DNA from 3 places in the Bacillus sp. WC2507 genome. Region 1 is predicted to be linked to each of the others. Evidence: riboswitches for the same ligand, from Rfam matches in the RefSeq annotation. Region 1 holds a riboswitch; each other region holds the start of a gene.
What was found. Region 1 has a riboswitch for S-adenosylmethionine ahead of ACUN28_RS22205 (Na+/H+ antiporter NhaC family protein). Riboswitches for the same ligand answer to the same signal wherever they lie in the genome.

Region 1 (9,915 bases):
AAATGCAATAGGCGTACTTAAAATGTTTGCATAATAAAAAGACGGAGAAATCTCCGTCTTTTTATTATGCTGTAGGTGTATTTAATAAACGATTATATGCTTTATAGGCTGTTACGACTGCTACGAATGATCCGATTAAAAATAATGCTGAACCACCAAATGTAAATAGCCGGCCAATATAAGTTTCTCTAGCCTCTTCGATTTTTTGTTGTAATTGCGTATTCATATGATTCACCTCGTAAAATATAGGCATTTAGTTGTAGTCTATGTGGAATGCCTATAGTGTGTGAAGTGGAAATAAAAAAACTCGGTATGCACCGAGTTTTTTTATAATCCGATATAAGGAGATGGATCAACTGCGTTTGTTTTGCCGACATTCCATTCTCCAAGGTGAAGTTCGAAGTGTAAATGCTGTCCGTATGATTGACCAGTGTTCCCCATAAATCCAAGTTGAGTTCCTTGTTTTACAGTTTGTCCATTAGATACAGAACGGCTACTCATATGAGCGTATACTGTTGTGTATGTTTTTCCGTTAATACGGTGAGATAAGTACACAACATTTCCGTAACTAGATGATAATTCTGAGCGAATAACAACGCCATCAGCAGCAGCAATAATTGGTACGGTTCCTGAAGCTGCGATATCGATTCCTTTATGGTTATCTATAGAGCGCACGCCAAACCCAGAAGTTTTTGATCCAGCTGCTGGCTTAATAAAGCCGCCAATATTTGTATCGTGTGGTGTTGGAGCTGCTTGAGCTTTTTGAGCAGATGTAGTAGCTTGTTTACGAGCTTCTTCTGCCTTGCGGGCTTCTTCAGCTTTACGAGCCTCTTCGGCACGTTTTTCTTCTTCAATTGCTTTTTGAACAGCTTGACGCTGGTTTTCTAAAATACCTTTGGATTCTTCTAATCCTTCAATCTCTGAATCTACTTTTGCTACTTTCGTATGTAGATCACTAATAAAGGTTTGCTGCTGTTGCTGATTCGTTTGCAACTCTTGTTGTTTTTGAACTAATTTCTGTTCGGATTCTTTTAATTGTTGCTCTTTTTTCTCAACAGCCTCTTTTTCAGTTGCTACAGCATTTTGGTCAGTTGTTTGCTTTTTCACAATATCTGTATCATTGTTTAAAATTAAACTTACAGAGTACATATTATCAACAAGATCTGCAATGTTTGTAGAATTTGTTAATACCTCTGTAATGATATTTGTACGAGGTTTTTCTTGCATAGATTGTAAACGTTGCTTAATAACTTCCTGACGCGTATCTATGTTTGTTTGTAATTGCTCTATATGTTTCTTTTTTTCAGCGATTACTTGTTGTGTTTTACTAATTTCTTTTTTTGTATCGTTTAATTCAGCTTCGTTTTTATTAATAGAAGTAGTTAGGTCGTCGATTTTCTTTTGTAATTCTTGAATTTCCTTTTCTATTTGTTCTTTCTCGGCTGATTTATTTTGTAAGTCATTTTGTTTTCCTTCTAATTCAGATTGAATATTAGATAATTTATCTTGATTCGTTTCAGCGTATGCGGGTGAAAGAAACGGAGAAACAAAAATCGTTCCTGCTGCTAAAACACTGAACGCTGTAAATTTCTTTTTCATGGTTGTCTGGCTCCTTTCCCTATGAATGTTATATATCATAAGAAGAAGGGTGTCTATCGTTGTAACCATAATGTAAAGAAAATTTTATAAAATTGCTAAGTTTTGTCGGAAATTATCGTCTTTTAACGATAATTTTCACGGTAGATGGATTTTTAAAATTCATGTAAAAAGGATGTATTATTTAATTTTCGTTGTAAAATAAAGGGAAAAATACATTTGTTTTATATAGTGAAATATTAGATGAGAATCCAATAAAACACTGATAAGGAATCGTTCTCATGTGAGGTTTTCTGACATGGGTTTTGTTTTTGTCAAGAAAATTATTTGCGTTCGGGCAAACTTATTTTGTTGTCAGATTTAAAATTTTGATTTATGATTTTTAACAGGGACAAAATGTAGTGAATTGTCGAATAATATGTAATACTCTTAATTTCATGTTTTTATAGAGATAGAATGAGAGATAGAGTGACACATCGAAGAGGGGGTTACAACAAATATGAAAAGAATAGGACTTGCATGGCAAATATTAATAGGACTTGCGCTTGGTATTGCAGTTGGGGCGATTTTCTTTGATAATCCAGCGGTTGTGAAATATTTACAACCAATTGGTGATATTTTCATCCGATTAATTAAAATGATCGTTGTACCAATTGTTGTAGCAAGTATTGTTGTTGGGGTTGCTGGTGTTGGCGATGTTAAAAAACTAGGCCGACTAGGCGGAAAAACAATTCTTTATTTTGAAATTATTACAACAATTGCAATTATTGTCGGTCTATTAATTGCGAATATTTTCCAACCGGGAAAAGGCGTAAATATGGATCAGTTAACGAAGACAGATATTTCAAAATATACACATACGACAGAGCAAGTGCAAAGTCATTCATTTGCAGATACATTTGTAAATATTGTTCCAACGAACATTATGAAGTCATTAGCTGACGGAGATATGCTTGCTATTATCTTCTTCTCTGTATTATTTGGTTTAGGTGTAGCAGCAATTGGTGAAAGAGGAAGACCGGTTCTTCAATTTTTCCAAGGTGTAGCTGATGCAATGTTTTATGTAACAAACCAAGTTATGAAATTTGCACCATTTGGTGTGTTTGCACTAATTGGTGTTACAGTTTCTACATTCGGTCTAGCTTCATTAATTCCATTAGGGAAATTACTTATTGTCGTATATGGAGCAATGATCTTCTTCGTCGTAGTTGTCTTAGGACTTACAGCGAAAATATTTGGAATTAATATTTTCCAATTCTTTAAGATTTTAAAAGACGAGCTGATCTTAGCATATTCTACAGCGAGTTCAGAAACAGTTTTACCGAAAATCATGGAGAAAATGGAGAAGTTCGGTTGTCCGAAAGCAATTACATCTTTCGTTATTCCGACAGGTTATTCATTTAACTTAGATGGATCAACTTTATATCAAGCAATTGCGGCTATTTTCTTAGCACAAATGTACGGTATTGATTTATCTATTACACAACAAATTACATTATTACTTGTATTAATGGTTACATCAAAAGGTATCGCAGGTGTACCAGGCGTATCATTCGTTGTATTATTAGCGACACTTGGTACAGTAGGTATTCCACCTGAAGGTTTAGCATTCATCGCTGGTATTGACCGTATTTTAGATATGGCTCGTACAGCAGTTAACGTTGTAGGAAACTCTTTAGCAGCTGTAGTTATGTCTAAGTGGGAAGGTCAATATGACGCTGAAAAAGGACAAGCTTATTTGAAAGAGATTTCTGAAAAAGGACAAGCGGCTTAATTATAATATGAACAAGCTCTCACATAATATGTGGGAGCTTTTCTGTATATAGAAGAGGAGTAGACGTAATGAAACGTAAATATGGTGACGGTTCTTCGTGGAAGCGACTAATAGAGAAGGATTATACGGTTAAGAAAATAGAAGAGGGAATGCTAGGAATACTGGAAATGAAAAAGGTGAAAGAACCAAGTTGTAAAGAATATGATGGTAAAGAACTTTGTATTGCAGCGGATCAGTATACGTGGATTCAATATTTCATAGACGGGAAAAACTTTGCGATTACGGCTATGTTAGATGATCAGAAAAAATTAGTGCAATATTATATCGATGTGGCGAAAGAATATGAAATAGACGACCGTGGTTTACCGTATTTTGATGATTTATATTTAGATGTAGTGTTATTAGCGAATGGTAAGATGTATGTACTAGATGAAGATGAGCTAGAGGGTGCTTATAAAAGTGGCGATGTTACAAAAGGAGAGTACGAGTTAGCTTGGTACACTACGAAATGGATAATAGCTGCAATAAAGAATAGTGAATTTTATTGGATTTCAATATTGGAAGAAGAAATCAAAAAGTTAAAATGATTGTTGTATTCAAATTTTTGCATAATTACCAAAAAAATCTATACAAAAAATAATTGACTTTTGTTTTGTAAGCGAGTAAAGTTAGGGAAGAAATTATTATTAAAAAATAAATATGAAACCTTCTTATAAAGAGAGGCGGAGGGACTGGCCCTACGATGCCTCGGCAGCGGACTCGATTTCAGAGTGCTGTGCCAAATCCAGCAAGCATGTGCTTGAAAGATGAGAAGAGTGTTTCTTATAGATGTATAAGACCTCTTCTCATTGGAAGAGGTCTTTTGTTATTCATTAGAAAAAGGTTGAAACTAGGGAGAGATGGTACTTTGAAAGAAACGAGAGGAAATGGTTTGGCTTTATTACCACTTGGAATATTTTTGGCGCTATTTATTGGTTCTGGAATTATTACAGGTGATTTCTATAAATTGCCGATACTTGTAGCGATTTCAATTGCTGTAGGAGTCGCTTTAGCAATGAATCGTAAAGAAAGTTTTAATGTAAAAGTGGAACGATTTGCTAAAGGTGCAGGGAACCCAGATATTATGATTATGGTTTTGATTTTTGTACTGGCGGGAGCGTTTTCTGAAACAGCAAAATGGATGGGCGGCGTTGATTCTACAGTTAACTTAGCGTTATCAATTTTACCGCAAGGATTTATCGTAGCTGGAATTTTTGTTATAGGGGCATTTATTTCATTAGCGATGGGAACTTCAATGGGAACAATTGCTGCATTAGCACCAATTGCTGTAGGTATTAGTGGGCAAACTGATATCTCAATTGCACTTACGATGGCTACTGTCGTAGGCGGAGCGATGTTTGGTGATAATTTATCATTTATTTCAGATACAACAATCGCAGCTGTACGTTCACAAGGAACAGAAATGAAAGATAAGTTTAAAACGAACTTTTTAATTGTATTACCAGCAGCTATTATTACAATTGTACTTTTAGTAATCGTCACTTTAGGAAGCGATACGCAGATTAAAGCGCATAGCTTTGACTGGATAAAGATTTTACCTTATGCAGGAGTACTTATTACAGCGCTACTTGGTTGGAATGTACTTATCGTGTTAACTGGTGGAACTGTACTATCTGGCGTTATCGGTCTTTTAGATGGAAGTTACACGTTAGAGAGTTTCTTTAAAAGTGTAACGACTGGAATGGGCGGTATGATGGAGTTAGTATTACTAGCTATTTTAATTGGCGGTATGGTCGAACTGATTCAATATAATGGTGGCATTCAATATTTAATGAATATTTTAACGCGTAACATTCGTTCAAAAAAAGGAGCAGAGTTTGGTATTGCTGGCTTAGTGAGTATGACGAATATGTGTACAGCGAATAATACAATTTCTATTATCTTTACAGGTCCACTTGCGAAAAATATTGCAGATCAATATGAAATTGATCCTCGTAAATCAGCGAGTGTATTAGATCTTTTCTCATGTTGTGTGCAAGGATTAATTCCGTATGGTGCGCAAATGTTAACGGCAGCAGGATTTGCGGCGTTATCTCCAATTGAATTGTTGCCATATGCGTTTTATCCAATCTTAGTTGGAGTATGTGGAATCATTTCTATATTAATTGGTTTCCCGAGGTTTTCTAAAGTAGCGGGAAAGAAAGAGTATCATAAAACAGCATAATGAATAGTAACGAAAGCCGTACAGAGAATATTCTCTGTACGGCTTTTTATGTGCGATAAAAGAGTAAAGCATCCGATCTTACCGCATGTTTTTACAAAAGGCTGAATGCAACTCGGTCTTAAGTCTGAGTCAAAAACGGTTCTTAAGCTCGTTATGGAAACATGAAAAAATAGTTAAGATAAGAGTATCAAATCGAAGGGAGGCAAGCACAAGATGAAACAATTTCTAGCGTTTATCGCGGCCGGTATTTTGGCTTTAATTGCTCTTGGTAGTCTTGCTGGTATTGTAGGATTCGCAATCGGAGCAGGAGTTGTGTACTGGAGCTATAAATCATTTGTGCGAGCTAAATCATTTTTTGGAAAGTTAGCTTGGGGTATTGTTGGTTTAATCGGTTTATCCATTGCACTTTCTCATTCCCCAGCACTAATCGGTATCGCAGCATTAGTAGTTTTATACTACGGATACCGTGAGTGGAAAAAAGAAAAAGATGTAGTTGTTGATTCTGCTCCAGAAAGTTCTAAACCATATAGTAACTTTGAAGATGAGTGGAACAAGTTAATGAAAAACTAATATAAAATAAATCAAATTTATAAAGTAGAAGAGAGGAAGATTATAATGAAACAATCTTTATTCGGACGTGTACGCGATGCAATTTTAGCAGATTTTCATAATGTGTTAGATGAGAAAGAAAGAAAAAATCCAATCGCTATGTTAAATCAATATTTACGAGATAGTGAGCGTGAAATAACAAAAATTGAGAAGTTAATTCAGCGCCATAAAACATTAAAATCTAATTTCGCTCGTGAGCTTGAGCAAGCACGTTATTTCGTTAATAAAAGATCAAAGCAAGCGATCATCGCACAAGAAGCAGGCGAACTACAACTGCATGAGCGTGCGTTAGAAGAAGTAGCTTATTATGAAGGGCAAGTAACTCGATTAGAAGAAATGTATGCAGGTGTTGTAGAGCAAATTGATGAGTTAGAGCGTCGTCTTGCTGAGATGAAAAATAAATTAAAAGAAATGCACGCGAAACGTATGGAATTAATGGCACGTGAAAATATGGCACATGCTAATCGCCGTATGAATACTGCGATGCATAAAATGGATGAAAATAATCCGTTCTTACGCTTTGAAGAAATTGAAGATCATATTCGCGATATAGAAACTCGTATGAATGAGGGGCATGAACGTGACACATTTGATATGAAGATTGCAAAGCTTGAGCGTGAAATGAAAGAAAAGAATGATGTATCGTTAACGAAAGAGTTAACAAAATAATAGTAGTATATTATAAAACAGGCTTATGATATAGTGATAGGAGAAAAGGTGTTGGAAAGCAATGCCTTTTCTTCTATGTATATGTGACAAGAAGGGGGGAGCTGAAATGAAGAAGCATTTTTCAAAAACACAATTAATGGGGATGCTCCTCATCATATTTGGATTTGGTCTATTTCTTGATATGATACTTGGACATTTTGAACCAGGTGGTCTCATTTTTGCATTTATTATGCTTATGTTTGGAAGGCATTATCGTAAAAAGAATCGTTATGTACGGGGAAATGTATTTTTATTTGTTGGTGGTATCGTATTATTATTCTTCTTATTTTCATCAGCAGCATTTGTTCTTGTCGTATTTGCTTGTTTAGCTTTAATTGGTTATCAACTGATTCAACAAGGGCATCAGCAAAAAGCAATGAAGGTTGAAATTAAAGAAAAAGGGATTATAGATGAAGAGAAGCAAATATATCGTACAGAACCATATTTAAAAAATATGTTTGTAGGTAATGTACGAATGATGGATCATATTTATGAACTTGAGGATATTAATGTTCAATATGGTGCTTGTGATGTTGAAATAGATTTAACAACTGCCATGATTCCAGAAGGAGAAACGGTAATTGTTATTCGAGGTGTAGTAGGTAATATTCGTTTATATGTGCCGTATGATATTGAACTGTCATTAAATCATTCTGTTATTGTCGGACGTGTGCTCCTGCCAGGACATGAGGAAACAGGGTTTAATCGCAATGTTACATTTAGAACAGAGCAGTATAAAGAAGCTCCTCGTCGTATTAAAATTATTTCTTCGCTTGTCGTAGGCGATACGGAAGTGAGGAAAGTATAATGAAGAAACAAAAAAATATTTCGTGGATGTATATTCGTTACTCTATGTTGTCCTCAGTTAGTATCGCACTTATTTGTACAATTGTATATGTATGGAAAAGTGAGCAACAAGTTTATGATTTATTATGGAAAGAATCCATCGCTTCTGTTCCAATTGGCTTGTTTATTATGACTACAAGTTTACTTATCGGGGGAATTGTAGGGTATGCAATCGGTTACTATATAGAGCAGCGTATACAAGGATTAAATACTTTTCTATTTGAAGTAGAGCGAGGGAATTTTCCGAGTGATGTTTCGTTTACTGCAGATGATGAATTTCATGAAGTGGAACGAAAAGTAATCGGTCTTGCTCGTCGATTAGAGGAGCAAGCTGGACTCTTTCAAAAAGTAACGAATGAACGAGCTCATTGGAATGAAGAGATGAGACAAGAAGCGATTTCCCAAGAAAGGCATCGATTGGCGAGGGAGCTGCATGATTCTGTAAGTCAGCAGCTTTTTGCAATGTCAATGATGATGTCGGCTATTAATGAACAAGTAGCTGAAATTCCAGAAACGACGACAAAGCAGTTGCAGCTCGTTGAAAATATGGTTGTAAATGCACAATCGGAAATGAGAGCATTGCTTCTTCATTTACGCCCTGTACAATTAGAAGGTAAGAAACTGACACAAGGTATAGAAGAATTATTGACGGAATTATCGCGAAAGCAACATATGAAAATTGAATGGCTAATCGAGCCAATAGAATTGAAAAAAGGTGTAGAAGATCATTTATTTCGTATTGTGCAAGAAGCTTTATCCAATACTTTACGACATGCGAAAGCGAAGAAAACGGAAGTACGTCTTCGGAAAATTGATCAATATGCAATTCTAAAAATCATTGATGATGGCGTTGGATTTGAAGTCGGAGTGAATAAGGCTGGTTCATATGGTTTAAGATCAATGCAAGAGCGTGTTCATGAAATTGGTGGGACATTAAAAGTACTTAGTTTCCCGGCTAAAGGGACGCAAATAGAAGTAAAAGTACCGATTATGATTGAGAGAGGGGGAGAATCATGATAAAAGTGTTACTTGTCGATGATCATGAAATGGTTCGAATGGGTGTATCAGCATATTTATCAACGCAGCCAGATATCGAAGTAGTTGGAGAAGCTGAAAATGGAAGAAAAGGTTCAGAGTTAGCACTGCAATTAAGACCAGATATTATTTTGATGGATCTTGTCATGGATGAGATGGATGGGGTTGAAGCAACACGTGCTATTATTCAGGAATGGCCAGAAGCGAAAATTGTAGTTGTAACGAGCTTTTTAGATGATGAGAAATTGTATCCTGTTATTGAGGCGGGAGCGACAAGTTATTTATTAAAAACATCAAGAGCGAGTGATATAGCAGACGCTGTACGAGCTACTTATGATGGAGAAACGGTATTAGAGCCAAAAGTTACTGGTAAAATGATGTCTCGTATGCGTCAGAAGAAAGAACAACCTTTGCATGAGGAGTTAACAGAAAGAGAGTCTGAAATTTTGTTATTAATTGCAGAGGGGAAAAGTAATCAAGAGATTGCAGATGAATTGTTTATAGCCCTCAAAACAGTAAAGACACATGTGAGTAATATTTTAAATAAGCTAAATGTAAGTGACCGGACACAGGCGGTTATTTATGCGTTTAGACATCAATTGACGAAATGATAAAGTGAAACTTTAATCAGTGGGGGGCTATCCCACTGATTATTAGTTTACGCCAAATCTTTTTATTGACGTTAATAAATGTAAGCGTTAACATTAAGTTGTTAACAGTACATACAAAGGGGAGAGAGTGTATGTTAGTTCAAACGATATTTGGCATGGATAAGTCTAAAAAATTAGGGGATTATGTGAACGCATTACAAGCGCTTTGTGAACAATATAATGTTGAAACAGATAAAATTGCAATTGTTGAGGCGACAGAAGAGTACTATTTATTCTTAGTAAAGCAAGAAGATTGCTATGATGTTGTTAAAGTAGAAACAGTGGATACAAATATCGAATATTATACGAAAGCGTATAAAATAAGCAGTTTTAATCATACTGCTTATCAAAAGTAAAAAACTCCCTTTCGGGAGTTTTTTTAGGATGCTTTTACTTCGCGGGAATCGGTTATTAAGGGAACTTTTTTCGCACCGCTTAACTTAGCGATTGTAAGGCCGATAATAGCCCCGGCT
Region 2 (9,915 bases), 4.1 Mb from region 1:
TAAATCGTAACAATTATAGTTACAACATAAACATACGTCAAGTATAGTGCATTTTCCTGTTTTATACTGTAAAAAAAAGCGATAGAATTTCTATCGCTTTACTTTTTCAAATTACTATTTGTAAATTTAGATACAGATGCCATTGTTTCTCCTGTGTCTAAATATGTGATTTGGATTGGATCCCCTACTTCTGTAAACATTGCATATGGGAATTTCTTCGCTGGTACCATAAATACTTTTTGCTCATTTTCTAATAGTACGTACACAATCGTATTTTCACTTGATTTTTCTTTATATACACGTTGTACAGTACCTTCTTTTTGTGCTTCTTTACCACTTGAAGTCGGTCTAAATGAATCTCCACTTCCACTCAACGCATTTTTATAATTCTCAAGCGCTTCTTTTTGTGTCGAACCTGTTGCAAATATTTTCGCATTAGAAGCATAGATAACCGTGTGAGCACGTACTAATCCTCCGTCATCAATAACAGGTACAATCCAAGAAGGTTTACCATACACGTTATAAATAACCGGCATCGTTCCGTGCCATTTCTCTCTCTTAAAGGAATTATCCACTACTTCCGAAGCAGCTGAACCATCCATAATTCCCTTTACTTCTTTTCCGTTATAGTAATACAACTTACCTGTACGCGCATCGATAAGCGAGTAACCTAACGCAGAATCTACTCCTTCTTTCGGAGAGGTGAAATCAGTAAAGTAATATAGCGTTCCATCCTTACCGAAGATTGGTGTAACTCCTTCTTTCGTTCCCCACTCAGTCGGAATCTTCATATCCGTTTGCGAGAATTTTGTATTCCAAAATCCATGAATATATTTACCAAAATACGTATTTAATGTAGATGCGGTCTCGTGATTTAACACACCATCAACAAATTTAGGCGCTTTTCCTTTATCGTATCTTTTCACTTCACCTGTTTGTGCATCTACTACTACAACACCCTCTACCTCAAATCCAGATCTTCCTGAAATAAATTCACCATACGTCATTGTATAATACGGTTTCCCTTGATCATCAACTTCGAATTTAGGCTTCCCTTTAAAAATTAAATCCGGTTCTGCTTTTCGAACGACACGTTCTAATTTATTACCAAAAAACATGCTCGGCACATATTTCATTTTATAACCGAGGTGCAGCTTCGCTTCCGCATCAGGATTCGTACCTGACATCGTTACATACCCTGGAATTGTCTCAGCCTTACGTGCTTTAAAAAATCCTGAAACTTCAATCGGTGCTACATATAAAGCCTCACCATTTACCATTTGTGGTGTTAATTCTCCCAGCTCAAAATAAGCTACTTTCGGAATATCCCCAAATACTTTTTTCATCTTATTCTCCGCTGTCTTTGGCGGCACTGTAAACGGCTGATCATTTTCAGTAAATGGCTCTGAAATATCTTTCTCTACTTTAACAACAGAATCATACTTCGTTTGCGTGATTACTATATCGTGTAAATAACCAAAATAACCGTAACTTGCGAGTAAAACAAACATTAGAAGTCCTTTTAATGTCCCTTCTAATTTCCCTATCTTCTCTTGTGAAAATAAAACAAGCCCAATTAAAATTGCTACTGCAACAGAATAATGAGTAAGAATCGAATCTGCTCGATCATCAATTAGCCAAAGATATTCATAGATTGCAATACCTATCCAAAATAAAATAGGAATAACTAAAATAGATGATTTCTTACCCCTTACAACCTTCCCAGCCTCTTTCTTATCCACTGCTTGCAGTTTACTACCGCTTCTTGTCCATGGAATTAAAAACAAAGTGAGAATAGCTAAAATTAAAAATTTCATCAAAGGCAATGTCCCCTTTTCTTTTGTTTTCCCCTTTAGTATAACAAATAAAGGGTATACAGGTAAAAATGGGAATGTTTATATTTTTTTACTACTTAATACAACTCCGCTCACTACATATAAGATAGATGCAATATAAAAAATGGTACCAATCGTAAAGAAATCTACTAAATATCCCGTTGCAATAATTGCTACTGCTCCTCCAATCGATGTCCACACATGATATTTTCCAATCTCATAACCAGCATTTTCTTGCACAACTTTTCGTGCTAACGATGTCTTCTCCGTATTACGCTGCACAGCCCCTAAAATACCCATTAGAATTTGAAGAATGTATACATGCCAGACTTCCGTGGCGATCGGAAAACAAAGCATTAATATCGCCATGGACCAAGCATATATAATTAATAATTTTTGATCGCCTACTCGATCAGACATCTTTCCTACTAACGGATATACAAGTGCTGAAGTTAAAGCAAATAAGCCATACGCCCAACCAAACTGTGAGAAACTATTTCCAACGTTCCGAAGCAATAATATATAAAAGGGAAATACCATACTTCCCGCCATCATAATGATACTTTGTGAGGCTACAAATCTTCTATATGTCATTTCGTATACTCCCTATAAAATAAATTCACAAATCTCTCTTCTGGATCTACTTCCTTCTTCTTCTGAAGAAATTCTTCTATACGAGGATATGCTTTCTTTAGCTGTTCTTTCGTTGGGTAAGAATAATACGGTAAATAATAACTACCATTATGCTTTAAAGTAACATCGATCATCTTCCGAATGACACCTTCTGTTTTCTTTATCTCTCTCTCAGAGCGTCCCTGATTAATTAAAAGAACTAGTGCAAACATATCATCTTTCGCATAGGATAAAACTGCATTTTCATTCTTTTCCACGTAACGAATCGTAATGTTGAGCAAATTCAGCTCTTCTTTAGTTAATGTGTTACGTAAATCATCTATGTATTTTGTGAAAGAATCTAAGGGCACAAAGTATTCTTGTAACACTTCTGTCCTATTCGGATTTTCATATTCCATAAAAGCACTATCTGACCTCATAACATTATTTCGCGTCTCATACTTTCCATCTGTACGTTCAAAATAATTTCTTTGTATATCCCAAAACGTATTCTTTCCCCATTCGCTATAACGCGATAACCCAAGCAAAAATTTCGGTGCAGCTATAATATTTTCTTCCTTTAATTCACTGTACTCTTCCCTCATATTTTGATTTTGTGCCACTGTATAATCTGTCACATACATCTCTTTTAAAAATGAGTTTGGAGCAACAGAAATACGCGCTAAGTGCATACGAACATTTTCATCTTTTTTCACTTTTTCTTTGAAATAAGATGCGTATTCTTTATAATCTAGCATTCTTGTGTGCGTTTCATATAATTCATCATCCGTTAACTTTAACGTCACATCTAAAATAACACCAAATAACCCGTAACCACCAATGACATATGGAAATAACTCCGTATTCTCTTTTCTGCTTACATTGCGTACAGTACCATCTGCCATTAATAGTCGAAAGGATTCGACCGTATCAATCAATGCTTCATGACGAATATCACGCCCATGTACATTTACACTTAATGAACCACCAACAGTAAAAATATTTTGAGATTGCATCACTTGAACCGCAAGACCATATGGATTGATTTTCTTTTGAATGTCATTCCAGGTGACACCGCCTTGCACCCTAATCCTCTTCTTCTCCGCATCGAATTCTAATATTTTATTATACCCTTTCATATCAAGCATCGTACCGTTCGGATAATACGTCTGACCGCCTTGACTATGCTGCATACCCGCAATCGAAATTTTCTCTCCTGAAACTTTTGCATCTTGCACTAATTTTATTAACGAGTGCTCATCCGTAGCACTTTCAACACGTTTAATCTTTGTCGGGAGCAATTTACCGACATCACTCATCATAGGATGATCGAGTTGTTTTTTATACGTATGTACAGACGCCGCTAACAAAACGGTATACGCTACAATGACAACTACTATCTTTCTTTTTTTCAAATGACACTCTCCTTGTTTGAATTTCTTTCACTACATATTGTACATATTTTTCTAAGAAGAAAATATGTTAGTAACGAAAAAAGAGAGATACCCTTGCTCTTTTAGGCATCTCTCTTCAAATCAATTAATTCGTTACTGGCAACTGTATGGGATCAAATTTTTCATATGATGTATATTTTATATCCGTCATAATTTTTGCTTTCTCCTTACTATTTCTACTCACAACTATATCCAATTTTAATGATTCATATTTAAAATCTTTTGTGATCATATATTCTGCATCTATCTCTTCTACCTTTGCATTTTGTGCTTCTAATGCTTTCTTCTGCGTTTCACCTATACTACCTAAAATACTCTCTGCATCTTTTCCTTTTAACCTGACCTTTAATTTATATTTGTCTCCACTTTTTTCCATCTTCATTTTTTGTACAATTTCTGGTGGGATTTCTACATTCTCTTTCACACTCTTGGCTGCATTCATCCCACTAATATTTAATTTCTCTTCTGGTATAGATATAACTTCACCTGTATTAGGATTCTTCACTTGACCAACAATTTTATCATTTACACCATAAATGATAATATCCGTACCCGAAACATTCATTTCAGCACGAGAACTCTTTGTTTTCAGCTCTATTTGTATTTTAGCCTTCATTATACTCAGTTCTTGTCCATCAGCCTTTATATCCATATCCTGCATCACCGTTACATACTCTTCATTTTTTAAGTTCTCATACGCCTTATTAAAAACATCTTTTGCGGCTAAATCCTTCTCTTTCTTTACTGATGCCGTTTTGGGTTCACCCGTCTTCGATACTTTATCACTACTACACCCTACCCCTAAACCAATTGTAAGTAATAAACTAGAAGCTACTATAATTTTCTTCATAAAAATCCCCCTTTACCAAATAATACCACTTTTTTATCTTTTAAATCTATATGATTTCCAATGTCCTTATTTAAATTCAACTCTAAATAACAACATGTTTGATGAAAGGTTTAAATATGATGTAAATAAAAACAACGAAATTCGGGAGGTTATTATGAAAGTAATGATTTGCACAAAATATGGACCACCTAACGTTCTCCAGCTTCAAAATATAGAGAAACCTACACCTAAAAAGAACGAAGTATTAATTAAAATTCATGCAACAAGTGTATCGACTGGAGATTGTAGAATACGCGGCTTTAATAGTCCCCTCTTATTTTGGATTCCTATGCGGATCATATTAGGTTTCAGAAAACCGAGAAAACCTATACTCGGCGTAGAATTAGCTGGAGAAATTGAGGAAATTGGAACAGATGTAACCCAATTTAAAAAAGGAGATCCAATTTTTGCATTAACAGAACTAAACCTTGGTGGTTATGCCGAATACACATGTGTACATGAAAGTGGATTAATAGCATTAAAACCTACCAATGTGACGTATGAAGAAGCGGCAGTTATTTCTTTTGGCGGAACTTCAGCATTACATTTCCTGAGAAAGGGCCGTATAAAAAAAGGACAACAAGTGCTCATATATGGTGCCTCTGGATCAGTAGGAACAGCTGCCGTACAACTTGCTAAATATTTTGGTGCGACCGTTACGGCTGTTTGTAGTCATTCAAATTTTGAACTCGTGCAATCTTTAGGAGCTGATAAAATAATTGATTATACAAAAGAAGATTTTACTAAGCGGGGTGAACGCTACAATATTATATTTGATGCAGTTGGAAAACATAAAAAATCCCTTTGTGAAAAGGCATTAACACCTAATGGGAAATATGTATCTGTGAATGGAATGATGGCAAAAGTAAGTAAAGAAGATATGATTCTACTAAAAAAACTAACTGAAGCAGAACATTTAAAGCCTGTTATTGATAGAACTTACCGATTAGAAGAAATTACTGAAGCTCATATATATGTAGAAAAAGGGCATAAAAAAGGAAATGTTTCGATTACCTTAAAATAAAATATATTCAGAAAATAACATTGACAATTCTTTTTGTAAGATTTACTATTAGTAGCATATTAAAAAAACTACATACACATACTCTTATCAAGAGTGGCGGAGGGACTGGCCCGATGATGCCCGGCAACCGAGCTTATGACGTATAAGCTAAGGTGCTAATTCCTGCAAAACGAGCTTTCGTTTTGGAAGATAAGAGAGGAACCTATTTTGTCTATTCGGCACCTCTCTTATTTTTGAGAGGTGCTTTTTATTTTGGAACGTATATGAAGGGGGAACTATAGATGAAAAAAGTATTATTGAGCATTGTAAGTGGAGCGGTATTATTATTAGGCGCATGTAGCGGGGGTTCAGATAAAGAAGTAAAAGCGTTAGATGAGAAAAAGATTACTGTCGGTGTAACAGGCGGTCCGCATGAACAAATTTTTGAAAAGGTAAAAGAAGTTGCCGCAAAAGACGGTCTCGAAATTGATGTAAAAGTATTTAATGATTATGTAGCACCAAACGTATCCCTAGATGAAAAAAGCCTCGATGTAAATAGCTATCAAACGAAATCATATTTAGACGTATTTAAAGCTGAACGTAATATGAAATTAACTGAAGTATTTTCAACAGTAACATTCCCTATGGGTGTATATTCGAAAAGCTTAAAAGATGTAAAGGATTTAAAAGAGGGCGACGCAATTGCTGTACCAAATGATCCAACAAATGAACTTCGAGCTTTAAAGCTATTTGAAAAAGCCGGTGTTTTAAAAGTAGATCCAAAGGCTACAGAAAAAGCGACTGCGAAAGATGTAATTGAAAATCCAAAAAACTTAAAGATTGTTGAATTAGAGGCATCTCAATTACCGACACAACTAAGTGAAGTAAAAGCAGCTGCGATTAATACAAACTTTGCATTAGGTGCAAAATTAAGCCCTGCGAAAGATTCTATCTTCCGTGAAGGAAAAGATTCACCATATGTGAACTGGGTCGTTGTTCGTACTGAAAATAAAGATGATGCTGTTGTAAATAAATTAAAGAAAGCTTATCAATCTAAAGAAGTGAAAGAATTTATCGAGAAAAAATTTGATGGTTCTGTTTTACCGTCTTGGTAGGAGCTGACGATAATGATTGAATTAAAAAATGTATCCAAAGTATTCACAACAAAAAAAGGGAATGTGGAAGCTCTTAAACCTACCTCCCTTCAAGTAAAAAAGGGCGAAGTATTTGGAATCATTGGATATAGTGGTGCTGGTAAAAGTACATTAATTCGATGTGTAAATTTATTAGAAAAGCCAACGACAGGAAATATCATTGTAAACAACCAAGACTTAACAACTTTATCAGCAAAAGAACTCGCAAAAGCGCGACAAAAAATCGGAATGATCTTTCAAGGATTCAATTTACTTAAAACCGTGACAGTTTATGAAAATATCGCATTACCTTTACGCCTTGCTGGCATTCCCAAAGTAGAAATTGAAAAAAGGGTAGAAAAATACTTACGTATTGTCGATCTTTTCAATCGAAAAGATGCCTATCCGAGTGAACTTTCTGGTGGCCAAAAGCAGCGTGTTGCCATTGCACGCGCACTATCACACGAACCTGAAGTGTTATTAAGCGACGAAGCAACAAGCGCTTTAGATCCGGAAACAACCGATTCTATCCTTGACTTATTATTAAAAATCAATGAAGAAATCGGGATCACAATTTTATTAATTACACATGAAATGAATGTCATCCAGCGTATATGTGACCGAGTTGCTGTTATGGAACATGGAGCAGTAATCGAAAGTGGAACTGTGAAAGATATTTTCACCAACCCACAACATATAACAACGAAGAAATTCGTAAATAGTGCATTTGCAGCTAGAATTCCAGAAGAGGTACAAAAAGAACTACAAAGAACCGGAGAAATCGTAACACTTTCATTTATAGGAACTTCTTCTGGCGAACCAGCGTTAGCTATTGCTACAAAACGTTTTCAAGTGTATCCAAATATTTTATCCGGTAACATTACACAGTTAAAACATGAAGCATATGGGAAACTGGTCATTCATATGCAGGGTGAAAAAAATGAAGTAGACCGCGCTTTATCATTTTTACAAGAACAAGGGATCATCGTAGAAGGAGGTAGAACAGATTATGGGAAACAAGTCCTTTTTGGATGAATGGGGTAAAGTCATATGGGAAGCAACCATTCAAACATTTCAAATGACATCTATTTCACTATTCATCTCTATCCTTATTGCATTACCACTTGGCGTCACACTTGTTTTAACGAGACCTGGTGGGCAGCACGAAAATAAAATCATTTATCCGATTCTTAATACAATTATTAATATCATTCGCTCTCTTCCATTTATCATTCTATTATTCTTCATTTTACCTTTTACAAAGTTTCTAATGGGAACATCCATTGGCGTGCAAGGTGTCATCGTACCACTTGTCGTATTCACAGCACCTTACATTGCACGATTAATGGAGACAGCTTTATTAGAGGTGGACCGTGGTGTTATTGAAGCTTACCAAGCAATGGGCATTTCTACTATAAAAATTATTTGGCACGTTATGGTGAAAGAAGCTCGTCCCTCCCTTGTACTTGGCTTAACAATTGCAACAATCGGCTTAATCGGTGCAACAGCAATGGCTGGACTTGTAGGGGCTGGCGGGCTAGGGGACTTAGCATATCGATTCGGACACTTACGCTACGAACCTGAAGTAATGTATGCAACCGTCTTTATTTTAATTATCCTCGTTCAAGGGTTACAGTCTTTAGGGAATGGTGTTGCACGAAGATTGAAGAAAGATTAAAAAAGAGGGCATCTCACCGAAATGAGATACCTTCTTTTTATCCCGCATTAACGGGCGGTAAGACCCTCGCCTCAAAATTCAGCGGGAGCAAAGAAGTTAGGTGGGGGATCAACTGCCCTTAAAAGTCCGATTGGTGAAGGCTAATAATCAGTGGGGGATGAAAAAACCCCCCACTAATTAAAGTTTCACTTTATCTTTTAAATCCGCCTTCTGAATGAATAACTTGTCCTGTAATCCATTTTGCTTCTTCACTTACTAAAAACTTAATAAGCCTCGCTGCATCCTTTGGCTCACCAATTCTGCCGAAAGGAAACATTGGTTTTAATCCTTGCTTTATCTCTTCAGTCATCCACCCTGTACTAGTTGGACCTGGATTAATTGCATTCACTGTTATTCCTAAATGGGCTACTTCCGCTGACAACGTACTAGTAAGAGCGTCAATAGCTCCCTTCGTTGTTGCATACGCCAGTTCTCCAGCCATAGGCCCTTGAAATTGACCTGAAGTCATATTCACAATTCTACCACCAGATTTCTTATCAAATCCTCGGGCAAATTGGCTACTTAACAATGTAGCCGCACGAATATTTACCATGTAATGCTTATCCAATTCTTCAGCAGTCAAATTAGAGAAATCATTATTTGTAGAATACGCTGCATTATTAATTAATATATGAGGGTATCCTAGTTGTTCAGTAACTTTATTTATAAGCTCTTTCGGTGCATCATTCCGAGTTAAATCTAACTCCATGCTCGATACTTTCACACCGTTTTTTAGTAACTCTTTTTTTAATTGTATTTGTTCACTTTGATCGACGCCCCAAGGCATCTCTTTATCGTAAGCTGTCCAATACGTAAAAAATATATCGTATCCTGCTTCAGCTAACTCTTTACAAATCGCTGCGCCTATACCATCTAAACGACTTACACCTGTAACAATTGCTACTTTATGTTTTAATTGATTCATCATATACTCCTCCAATTTTAAAGGACGCATATTTTATATAAGAGATATAAATTTCCCCACATAGGTATCTATCCTTACAAAGGGGATGTACAAGCCAAATATGCAGTCCTTGAATGATTTACAGATAGCTAAATAACCCCTCACTTATGAGAGAAAAATTCATCTATCTAATTTCTAATCATTACAAGTTCGTACGCATATTGAATCCTTGTCTCCTTTCCATATATCTCTATTTTTATTATAGCAATATGACAAAACATTTTAAATAATATAAAAGAAAATACAACAGAAAAACAGGCAATGGGAAAAATACTGCCCATCGCCTGTTTTTAATTGGAATACCTAAT
Region 3 (9,915 bases), 1.6 Mb from region 1:
GCTGCTAGCATCATTGGAAAACGTAAAAGTCTTACTGCCGCTCCCATATCATAGTTAGGAATAACAAAAGAAGAGATGGCGGTAACAGCGACAACAATAATCATAATATTGCTTACAATTCCCGCCTGAACAGCCGCCTGACCAATGACAATACCACCTACAATTCCAACTGTCTGACCAATCGGAGTAGGTATCCGTAAAGCCCCTTCTCTCATCGTTTCCAATGTTATTTCCATAAGTAATGCTTCCATAACTGGAGAAAAGGGTACACGCGTTCTTGATTCAGCAATAGATAAATATAGCTCTACAGGAATAACTTCAAAATTAAAGGAAATAAACGCAACATAACTCGCCGGCAGAAATAAAGCAACCATAAAGGCGATAAAACGAAGCAACCGAATAGACGAAGCAACTAACCACCTTGTACCGTAATCATCAACTCCTTGAAAAAAGGAAATAAAATTTGTTGGAGTAATTAATACATTAGGTGAATGATCCATTACAGTTACAAATCTGCCCTGTAAAATGTGAGATACAGCCAAATCAGGTCTTTCAGTTAATATAAATTGCGGAAACGGCGAGTAAGGGTGATCTTCAATGAATTCTATAAGTTCGCCATTACTAGTCACAGCGTCGATTGTAATATTTTGAATTCGTGTTTCTAATTCCTTCAGCACATCTTCAGAAGCTACATCTTTCAAATATAAAATAGAAATTTTGGTTTTGCTTCGTACACCAATTACTATTTCTTTTATCGCTAATTCACGATGAGGAATATATCTTCGAATCATTGCGATATTTTGACTTCCAGTTTCTATGAATGCTTGATGTGTACCCTTTAGAGCTATTTCGTTATGTGCATCTTCAACACTTCTTTGTGGCCATCCTTTTGTATCCAATTGATGTGCTGTTGTTCGACTGTGGATTAATAAAACACTATCTCCCCCATAAATAGCATTTTCAATCTGACTCAATGTATTAATAATTTTAATTTGTCCTAATGGAATTGGAAGTTCTGTATTGGTATCAAAATCACTATTCATCAAAGGACTTAGGACATGATTCTGAATCAATTCTTTATCTGTTAATCCAGACAAATATACTAAAGCTGCTTCTAATCCATCTACTGTTATTTGAAACCGCCGAATTACTAAATCAGGCGCTTGACGAAATATATTCTGAATATCAGCTATGTTTTTGGTTAAATCAGCGTCTAAGAGGGCATCTTCAATATTTTTTTCCTGAAAATGAGTATTGTCTAGTATTGGAAATGACTTAGGATTATCTCTATATTTTAAACGCCTCAAAAATTTAGCCATGATTCTCTCACTTTCTATGTACTTTTTATAGTATGTTTAGTATGCATATATTAAGAAAAAATATCCTACTAACTAGAGAGGTAACATTAGAATTATTACTATAAATTTCCGGGTGCATATTTCATAAAAATCAAGTTCAAAAATAGTCCTTTAAGTTGATGGATGTGTGGTACTACCAAGCTAGTAATGTGTTGCTCCCCCATATAAAGAAATTTTAAACATCTTAATCTACCTTTCCTTTATGTAAATATGGGAATAACGAAATTACCCCAAGGATAGCTAAACAAGCTCCAATCCATAGCGGAGATACAAAACCATATCCTTTACTGATCCCAAGACCACCAAGTGACGAACCAATAACAATACCTAGCGTAATAAAAGAACTATGAACGGTATTTATCATTATTCCATTACTAGCTGTTTTCATCACCCTCGCAACCATAGCTGGATTCAATGCTACACCAGTTAAACCAATAAAAATCGTAGAAATAACTGCAATGTATTTATTCTCTGCACTTAAAGCAAATAAAGACAACGCTATGATTAATATAATTAATCCACCCATAAGTATTTTCATTGTAAATTTATCAGCGAACTTGCCAATTATTATATTCCCAATTACCGTCGCACTACCATAGAGAGCAAGTAAATATGGAATACTTGCACTTGAAAAGCCTGTGACATTTGTAAAGATCGGAGTGAAATAACTAAATGCTGCAAACGTACCACCAATAATGAACATACTTGTTACGTACGCTGCCCAAAGATGAATATCCTTAAATCGCAGAAGTTCGTCTTTCCAATTTAATTGCTCTTTATTTGAAGATGATGGTAACAACCGTTGAATCATAAGCCCTGATACTAGCACAAGAACAGAAACAGCCCCAAAACTAATACGCCAGCCAAAAGATTGGGAAATAACGGTTGTTATAGGTAAACCTAATACAGTTGCGAACATTAAACCTGCAAGTACAATTGATGCAGCTTTTCCCCTTGAATCAGAGTGAACCAATGTCGCAGAAAAGGAAATCGCAACTCCAAAAGCTGAAGCTGAAGCAATACCAGTTATAATACGTGAAATCATCATAATATCATAGTTCCAAGCAATAGCTCCGAGCGATTGACCAATTAAAAATACGAACATTAAAAACAATAATGCTTGTTTGCTGCGCATTCGTAAGAGGATTGCAGTTAAAATGGGGCCTCCTATTACCATTGCTCCTGCATAAGCTGAAATTAAATACCCAATAGATGATACAGAAACCTGGAATGCAAGAGCAAGTTCATTCATCATACCTGCAACCATAAATTCTGATGTAGTCATACAAAAGATTGCTAAAGCTAATAAATAAATAATCGATGGCATAAAAACACTCCTTATTCATTATTGTAATGATTGGTACAAAAATAGTGCGAAAAAAGAGCGCACTAAGCGCCACAAATAGACTCTATTGTTCCTTTGATAACTTGTTCAGACAACACCCGATTTTGCATCGATACATTAAGAACACGGAATCCGTAATAACTGCTTAAAAGCAGACTAGCTAATTCCTCAGCTGATTGCTTCTTTGAAATTTCACCTGTTTGCAATCCTTCCTCCATCACTGTTACAATAGCTTGTTTAAGAAGTTCAACATGCTTCGAGAAAATTTCTTGTACCATTAAATCGTTTTTAGCACGTTCTATACTGGCATTAATCAATAAACATCCTTTTTGATCAACATTCTGAAAGTCTTCTTTCAATGCCCATTCAAAAAAATTACTTAATCGTTCTTTAACTGGAATTGGAGTATGTAACAATTTCCTTTGTTCCTTAATCCCAATTTCATGGTAGCGTTCTAATACTTGTTTATACAGTTCATGTTTACTACCGAAAGTATTGTACAAACTTCCTTTTCCAAGTCCTGTATCACTGCATAAATCTTGTGTAGAACACCCTTCATATCCTCTTAACCAAAATGTTTTCATTGCAACATCTACAATTGAGGAATAATCAAACTCTCGAGGTCTGCCGCGTTTATTCACCCGTATCCTCCTCTCATTTTAAAGATAACATGAATAGAATACCCTTTTTGTACCACGCGGTCAATAATTTTGTTTTATTGTTACTGTAAAATAAAATTTGACTATGTTAGATTACGAATAATTAAAAATAGCCCCCTTATTCAAGTTGTCTAGCGAAAAAATCACGTTTTAATAGGCTTCTTTAGCATGCCTACCTTTCTATAAATTACTAGCTATGAAACAAGGATCGTTTCATAACTAGTAATTTACTTGATTAGCTTGATGGGTATGGCGTAGTGCCCCTATAAACAAAATCCTCCAGAAACATCTAAAATCTGCCCCGTTACCCAGCGGCTATCAGAAGAAGCAAGAAATGCTACTGCATCTGCAATATCTTCAACTTGCCCTATTCGTCCGAACACAGATGAATTCGTAGCAAAATTTCGTATTTCCGGATTATCTAGCAATTTCGCATTTATATCTGTCTTCGTATATCCAGGCATAATTGTATTCACTGTTATGCCTCTTTCTCCAAGATGTTTAGCTAGAGGAAGTGTCATCGTATTTAGTGCACCTTTACTTAAACCATATGCAATGGACCCTGTAAAACCAAGTCTTACTTCAGCTGATGAAATGTTAATAACTCGCCCCTCCGCTCGTAATAACGGTAATGTTTGCTGAATTAAGAAGAACGGTGCTTTCATATTTACAGACATAATTTCATCAAAAACTTCTTCTGTCGTATTTTCAATTGTTCCTTGTGTACCTATCCCTGCATTGTTTACTAAAATATCAATCTCTGATGTACCAACTCTTATTTGTAATTCATTCTTCAATTGTTCTACTATCTTTTTGACACCATCAATTGAATTGAAATCCGCTTCAATTAAGAATGCCTTTCCTCCATTAGATTCAATCTCACTAATTGTTTCATCTGCAGCTGCTTTATTTCGGCCGTAGTGAATCGCAACTAATGCACCGTCGTTTGCTAATCTCATCGCAATCGCACGGCCAATGCCGCGACTCGCTCCTGTTACTAACGCTACTTTCCCATCAAGATTCTTCATTTTTTCCATCCTTCCTAAATTTCCGTTTAATAAAGTGAAACTTTAATCAGCCCTCACCAATCGGGCGTTTACGAGCAGTTAATGTGAGATAAATTCTATACTTATATTTTCATGCAAAAACCAATCATTTTAAATATAGATTTATAGGTAATTTAGTTCGTTTACTTATGATATTATAGTTATAATTTGTAATTTACTTTAGAAAATATAACAAGGAGGCTACACAATGCAAAACGCAGTAAAACTGGATGAAATCGATCATAAAATTATGAACTTGTTATATGAAAATGCGAGAATTTCCGTTTCAGAAATAGGACGGATCATATCCATGACGCAGCCTGCTGTAAAAGAGCGTATTAATAAACTTGAGGATCAAGGTGTTATAGCGGCTTACCGAACGAAATTTGAGCCTTCTAAAATTAATAAGAACATTCAAGCATTCATCATGTTTAAAACGAGCCAATGCTCTGATTTTATCCAATATTGTAATGCCGCTCCTGAAGTAATAGATTTATATCGAATTAGCGGGGAGTTTAATTATATGATGAAGGTCATGAGCGATTCGATGGATTCTCTCGCTACATTTTTAGACTCTTTAATGCGATTCGGATTATCATCTCCTTTAATTGTTTTAAAAAGTGAGTTTGAGGAGAAATTGTCGTTCTGATAAAGGAATAAGAGAATTGACATCTCAATGTGAAAATGAACACTTTATTTAAATTGACAGGCACCAGCTTTCCCAAAAAAGAAAAAGGAGTGGATCATCCACTCCTTTTAATCACCTACCCCTGATTCCTCTGCGCTTCTCTAAACTCCTCCTTCACCTTCTCTAACAACCCTTCTTCTGTAATTAATCGATACGCTGTATTCGCTAATGCTTTTGCGGATGTAATTAATGCTTTGTCTCCTAGTTCTGAACGTGCTGCTTCTCTAAATTCATTCGTATGTGCAATTAAGTCGTCTGGGCCGATTTTGATGTACGGGTGAATGGTCGGTACGACTTGACTTACGTTCCCTGCGTCTGTTGAACCAATGCCAAATCTTTCTTTACGGTTTACATCTTCACCTTGTAATTCTAGTTCTTCAGCTACAACGTCATTAAATGTTTTTGTTACGAGTAGTTCATCGATTTCATTTTGGAATTGATGAATTTTTACTTTTGTGCCTGTTGCTAATGCTGCTCCCTGTGCGATATTTCTTACTTTTTCTGTTACTTCTGCACATCTTTTTCTCGTTGCTGCACGGATGAAGAACCTTGCTGCTGCGTAGTCTGGAATAATATTCGGCGCTTTTCCGCCCTCAGTAATCACGCCATGAATTTTCACATCTGACGGAAGTTGTTGGCGAAGTGCGTTAATACTGTTGTACAGCTGGATGATCGCATCTAATGCGTTAATTCCTTCTTCTGGTGAAGCTGCGGCATGAGCTGTTTTTCCGTAAAAATGAAAATCAAGTGGATCGACTGCTAGTGAAGGACTCGTTGTCGCTGTCTTTCCGCTCGGATGAATCATAAGCGCCGCATCAATGTTTTTGAATAGACCTGCCTTTACATAACTCGCTTTTGCACTACCATTTGGTCCTCCTTCTTCAGCTGGAGTACCAAACACGACAACTTCCCCGCCAATTTCTTCAAGCGTCTCTGATAATGCGATTGCTGCCGCAACACTAATTGTTCCGATTAAATTGTGACCACACGCATGACCAAGTCCTGGTAAAGCATCATACTCAGCTAAAAATGCGATGACTGGTCCTTGTTTCCCTGAACTTTTTCGCGCGATAAAACCTGTTTCATGTCCAGCAATATTGTGCTGCAACTGGAATCCTGCACTCCCTAGCAATAAACTCAACGTTCTTGATGCATAAAACTCTTGATTACCAATCTCCGGATTCGCATGAATATCGTGACTTGTTTCTATGTACTTTTCCTTATTTCTTTCTATACTCTCTTCAATTGTTTTTCTTTGTGACGTTACTCCTGTCGCTCCCATTTTTCTTCCTCCTTTTATTTTCACGTAAAAAAGCCTCTTTCTAAAAGATAGAAAGAGGCTTCTGTATATACAATCAAAATGAGCTTCTTTCTTATCTTTCAAGTTACCTTGCTGGAATTGGCACAGTATTCATAACGAATCCGCTGCCGAGGTATCATAGGGCCAGTCCCTCCACCTCTCGTGATAAGAATTTTCATAAAATTATATTAAATTACATTTATTCTAAGTTCATTCCAATTAAAAGTCAAGGAATTCCTATCCGAATTTACCGAATATCTAAAAATCCTTTTAATACACCAATTGTTTCTGGTGCTTGTAATCTTGCACATACGTACGGAAATTCCGTACTACCTTCAAATATCATTTGAGATGTGAGCGGTGCGCCTGCCCAGAAGATTTCATCATCAATTACGATAAACGGGAATGCTTTATTTTGTCTTTGTAACTTTACATTTTTCAACGGAACTGGTCCATCACTATAAACTGTTATTTGTGCATTTGTACGCATTAACGCTTGCCATACTCGTTTATCTACTTGTTTCGTACTTGGCAGTGAAATAATAATTTTTCGTTTTGCGGCTAAAATATCTTTCAATAGTCCTTTCGGCTCTTCAAGATTCATTTCCATAAACCAACGTAAACGTTTCGAAATTTTCCGTTCCCACAATTGTCTTGATGTCGTACGATCATACACATCTCCGTGTCGTTCTATATGAGCTGTTAATTGTGATAACGCTTGTTTTCTCGATAAGTTTTTACGCATATAATGGCAATCTGATAATTGAATGAACTTCCCTCTCGCCCTTGTCACTGCAACGTTGACGAGGCGATGGTTTTTATGGTCAAAGAATAACACGCCAGGTCGTTCTTGCGGATAACTATCAACCGTATCAAAAATCATCATATCTCTTTCAGACCCTTGAAACTTATGAACCGTCGCCGCTAAAACTGGTATGTTTTGATATTTCGTTCTCTGCAACATTTCTCTCATACACGTTGATAAAAAGCGGGATTGTGCCCTGTAAGGTGTAACAACACCAATCGATTGAACACCATCTAACAGCCCGATTAACATCATTTGCATCGCTACTAAACCAGACATAATATTAAAACGAGAACCAGAAGCAGCGTCTTTTAAAGAAAATGCTCCCATTGAGCTCGTATCAAATAAAACACTTGCCTCATTTGCGAACGGTTGCAATTGCGCAAGTTCTTTACGTTCTGAAACAGACGGATGATCGTATACTCTATTTTTATAAATAAATGAGTTTGTAAACTTCGATATATCCGCATGCATACGTCTTTGTTCCTGCAGCATAAAGAGGTTTGGATGTGCCTCTGATTTATTTACAGTATCAACAATCCCGGCATGATAAAACATATCTTCGCCGAGCCATTTTCGAACGAGTTCATGGTTTGCCATCGCAATCGGAGGTAACTGTAAAAAGTCACCACAAACGACGATGCGTTTTCCAAGTGAAGCTGCTAATGCAATTTGCGGAACATAGGCCATACTTACTTCATCTACGACAACTAAATCAAATGTACGCTCATAAATAAGTGAATCAATGGCACATTTCGATAAAGTTGCGCCGATTACTTTCGCATTTTCAATGTATTCTTTTTCTACTTCTTTAATTTTCGCTTTTTGCTTTCGAAGATCACTTTCAATCTCTTGTATACGCTTCTTATCAGCAGAAGTCGCTTTATATGATAAAATCTTTTCACGAAGATCTTGGCGTGTTTCCTCTAAATAAAGTCTTTCCTCACCCCATGATCCGTTCGTCGTTTCAACTAACTTCGACGTAAGTAATGTTTCATGATTTCGTATATGTTCATGTTGACTATAACCGTAACGAACAATTTCGCCAGGTGTCCATTTCTTTTTCTTCTCAATTTGCTTCGTTACTTCACTCATTAATACGTCCACTGCCGCATTACTATGAGCTAATACAAGTACCGATTTTCCTTTTTGATAATGCGCCGAAATAATACGTGATAAATTGTAAGACTTCCCTGTTCCAGGCGGTCCCCACACGTACGTTGTCGGATTGTAAAACGAACGATACGCCAATTCATTTTTCGGATTTTTCATCTTCTCAATATGTTTCGGACTGCTCGTCCCATCAACAAGACGCTTTATACGATTACGTTTTAGCTTATCTTTATGAGCTTCTTTTAATCGCTCTTGTAGTTGCTCTAACAATTGCCACGGTTCACTGTATAAAACAGCTTCTCGCATTTCACCTTGTATATAATCATTTAATTTCAGTTCTATTTCTAATCCATGTACAGATAATACTTCTCCTGTCGCTTCCTCACCATCAAACTCAATCCGAATTGGTGAACCTTCAGGTAAGCTTACTTCCGATATGAGCTGAAATACGTATACTGTACTTTCATAATCTGTATATAAAAAACGACCGTTCATGATAGAAATTTTACTACCACCTATCGTTTTCCAATGTTTAATTTCATACGCTAATGCATAATGCCACTCTTTCATCGTTGCCGATAATGAAGGAGTTTGAGTAGGTGTATTCATCGTATAATCTCCTTCCTTCTCCCCAAACATACTTTCTCACTATACCATATAACACGCTAAAATTTGTAAGGTTTTTATCTTGCTTATTTTCTTAATTTTCAATAATATATTGTATATAATTTTCAGAAAGAAGGAATCTACATGCCAGTTAGAAGAATCGAACACGTTGGACTTATGGTCGCAAACTTAGAAACATCTATCGCTTTTTATGAAGAAGTAGTCGGCTTACAGCTCATTAAACGTATGGGACACCCGAACCCAGACTTAAAACTCGCTTTTTTAGGTGTAGAAGAATCAAAAGAGACGATACTCGAATTAATTGAAGGCTACAACTCTTCCCTTCCGGCAGAAGGAAAAGTACATCACATTTGCTTTAAAGTAGATTCATTAGAAGATGAAATTGAAAGAATTCAGAAACACGGCGTAACCTTTCTACTAGGAGAAGAAATTGAAACATTACCAGATGGAACACGTTACATATTCTTCGCTGGTCCTGATGGAGAATGGATTGAGTTTTTTGAGACGGAGAGATAAAGTGAAACTTTAGTCAGCCTACAATTAGCGGGATCATAACTTTATGATCCACATAAGGAGTAGAAACTGATGAATACAGTTTTTATTATCGTTTTTTGGGTACTTATATTATTTCCACTTCTTTATATAACCCTGATAAAGAAGTGGAATATAAAAGCAGCTGCCTTATTTGTTGGAAGAATTCTATTAAGCATTGTCCATTTTATAAATGGAATGGTGTTAGGAATGCAACGAAATTGGACAGAGCCTCCCTATGAAACAGAATAGGATTTCTTTATAAAGTCTTTATTAAACGGAAAAACTGATGCACTTATACACTTGTTACTTCTAATTATTATTGTCACATTCGACTCAATAATCTTATTTTATTATAGAAATAAAAAATTTAGGGTGTTTCCCTATTTCTTTCATCTTGGCTCATATTAATGCGTGGGAAACAACATAATTGATTATATGCC

Region 2: another riboswitch for S-adenosylmethionine. It lies ahead of ACUN28_RS00620 (MetQ/NlpA family ABC transporter substrate-binding protein); the one in region 1 lies ahead of ACUN28_RS22205 (Na+/H+ antiporter NhaC family protein).
Region 3: another riboswitch for S-adenosylmethionine. It lies ahead of ACUN28_RS13850 (M20 family metallopeptidase); the one in region 1 lies ahead of ACUN28_RS22205 (Na+/H+ antiporter NhaC family protein).

What each region holds. Positions count from the first base shown of each region.
Region 1 is NZ_JBQXPN010000001.1:4,212,906-4,222,820, reverse strand. It holds gene ACUN28_RS22230 (sodium-dependent transporter) at 1-34, shown strand, start outside; gene ACUN28_RS22225 (hypothetical protein) at 65-226, opposite strand; gene ACUN28_RS22220 (murein hydrolase activator EnvC family protein) at 328-1,599, opposite strand; gene gltP (glutamate/aspartate:proton symporter GltP) at 2,096-3,370, shown strand; gene ACUN28_RS22210 (DUF402 domain-containing protein) at 3,439-3,957, shown strand; SAM riboswitch class I at 4,078-4,183, shown strand; gene ACUN28_RS22205 (Na+/H+ antiporter NhaC family protein) at 4,278-5,594, shown strand; gene ACUN28_RS22200 (lmo0954 family membrane protein) at 5,808-6,164, shown strand; gene ACUN28_RS22195 (PspA/IM30 family protein) at 6,210-6,872, shown strand; gene liaF (cell wall-active antibiotics response protein LiaF) at 6,979-7,719, shown strand; gene ACUN28_RS22185 (sensor histidine kinase) at 7,719-8,774, shown strand; gene ACUN28_RS22180 (response regulator) at 8,771-9,403, shown strand; gene ACUN28_RS22175 (DUF3922 domain-containing protein) at 9,502-9,798, shown strand; gene brnQ3 (branched-chain amino acid transport system II carrier protein BrnQ3) at 9,822-9,915, opposite strand, start outside.
Region 2 is NZ_JBQXPN010000001.1:103,567-113,481, forward strand. It holds gene ACUN28_RS00595 (DUF3981 domain-containing protein) at 99-1,817, opposite strand; gene ACUN28_RS00600 (MFS transporter) at 1,896-2,429, opposite strand; gene ACUN28_RS00605 (FAD-binding oxidoreductase) at 2,426-3,862, opposite strand; gene ACUN28_RS00610 (hypothetical protein) at 3,987-4,751, opposite strand; gene ACUN28_RS00615 (NAD(P)-dependent alcohol dehydrogenase) at 4,906-5,814, shown strand; SAM riboswitch class I at 5,896-6,010, shown strand; gene ACUN28_RS00620 (MetQ/NlpA family ABC transporter substrate-binding protein) at 6,096-6,908, shown strand; gene ACUN28_RS00625 (methionine ABC transporter ATP-binding protein) at 6,921-7,961, shown strand; gene ACUN28_RS00630 (methionine ABC transporter permease) at 7,936-8,604, shown strand; gene ACUN28_RS00635 (SDR family oxidoreductase) at 8,795-9,571, opposite strand.
Region 3 is NZ_JBQXPN010000001.1:2,586,779-2,596,693, reverse strand. It holds gene ACUN28_RS13875 (spore germination protein) at 1-1,319, opposite strand, end outside; gene ACUN28_RS13870 (MFS transporter) at 1,543-2,685, opposite strand; gene ACUN28_RS13865 (TetR/AcrR family transcriptional regulator) at 2,748-3,344, opposite strand; gene ACUN28_RS13860 (SDR family oxidoreductase) at 3,626-4,390, opposite strand; gene ACUN28_RS13855 (Lrp/AsnC family transcriptional regulator) at 4,617-5,057, shown strand; gene ACUN28_RS13850 (M20 family metallopeptidase) at 5,173-6,378, opposite strand; SAM riboswitch class I at 6,467-6,568, opposite strand; gene ACUN28_RS13845 (AAA domain-containing protein) at 6,644-8,953, opposite strand; gene ACUN28_RS13840 (VOC family protein) at 9,065-9,457, shown strand; partial or broken gene ACUN28_RS13835 (hypothetical protein) at 9,527-9,883, shown strand.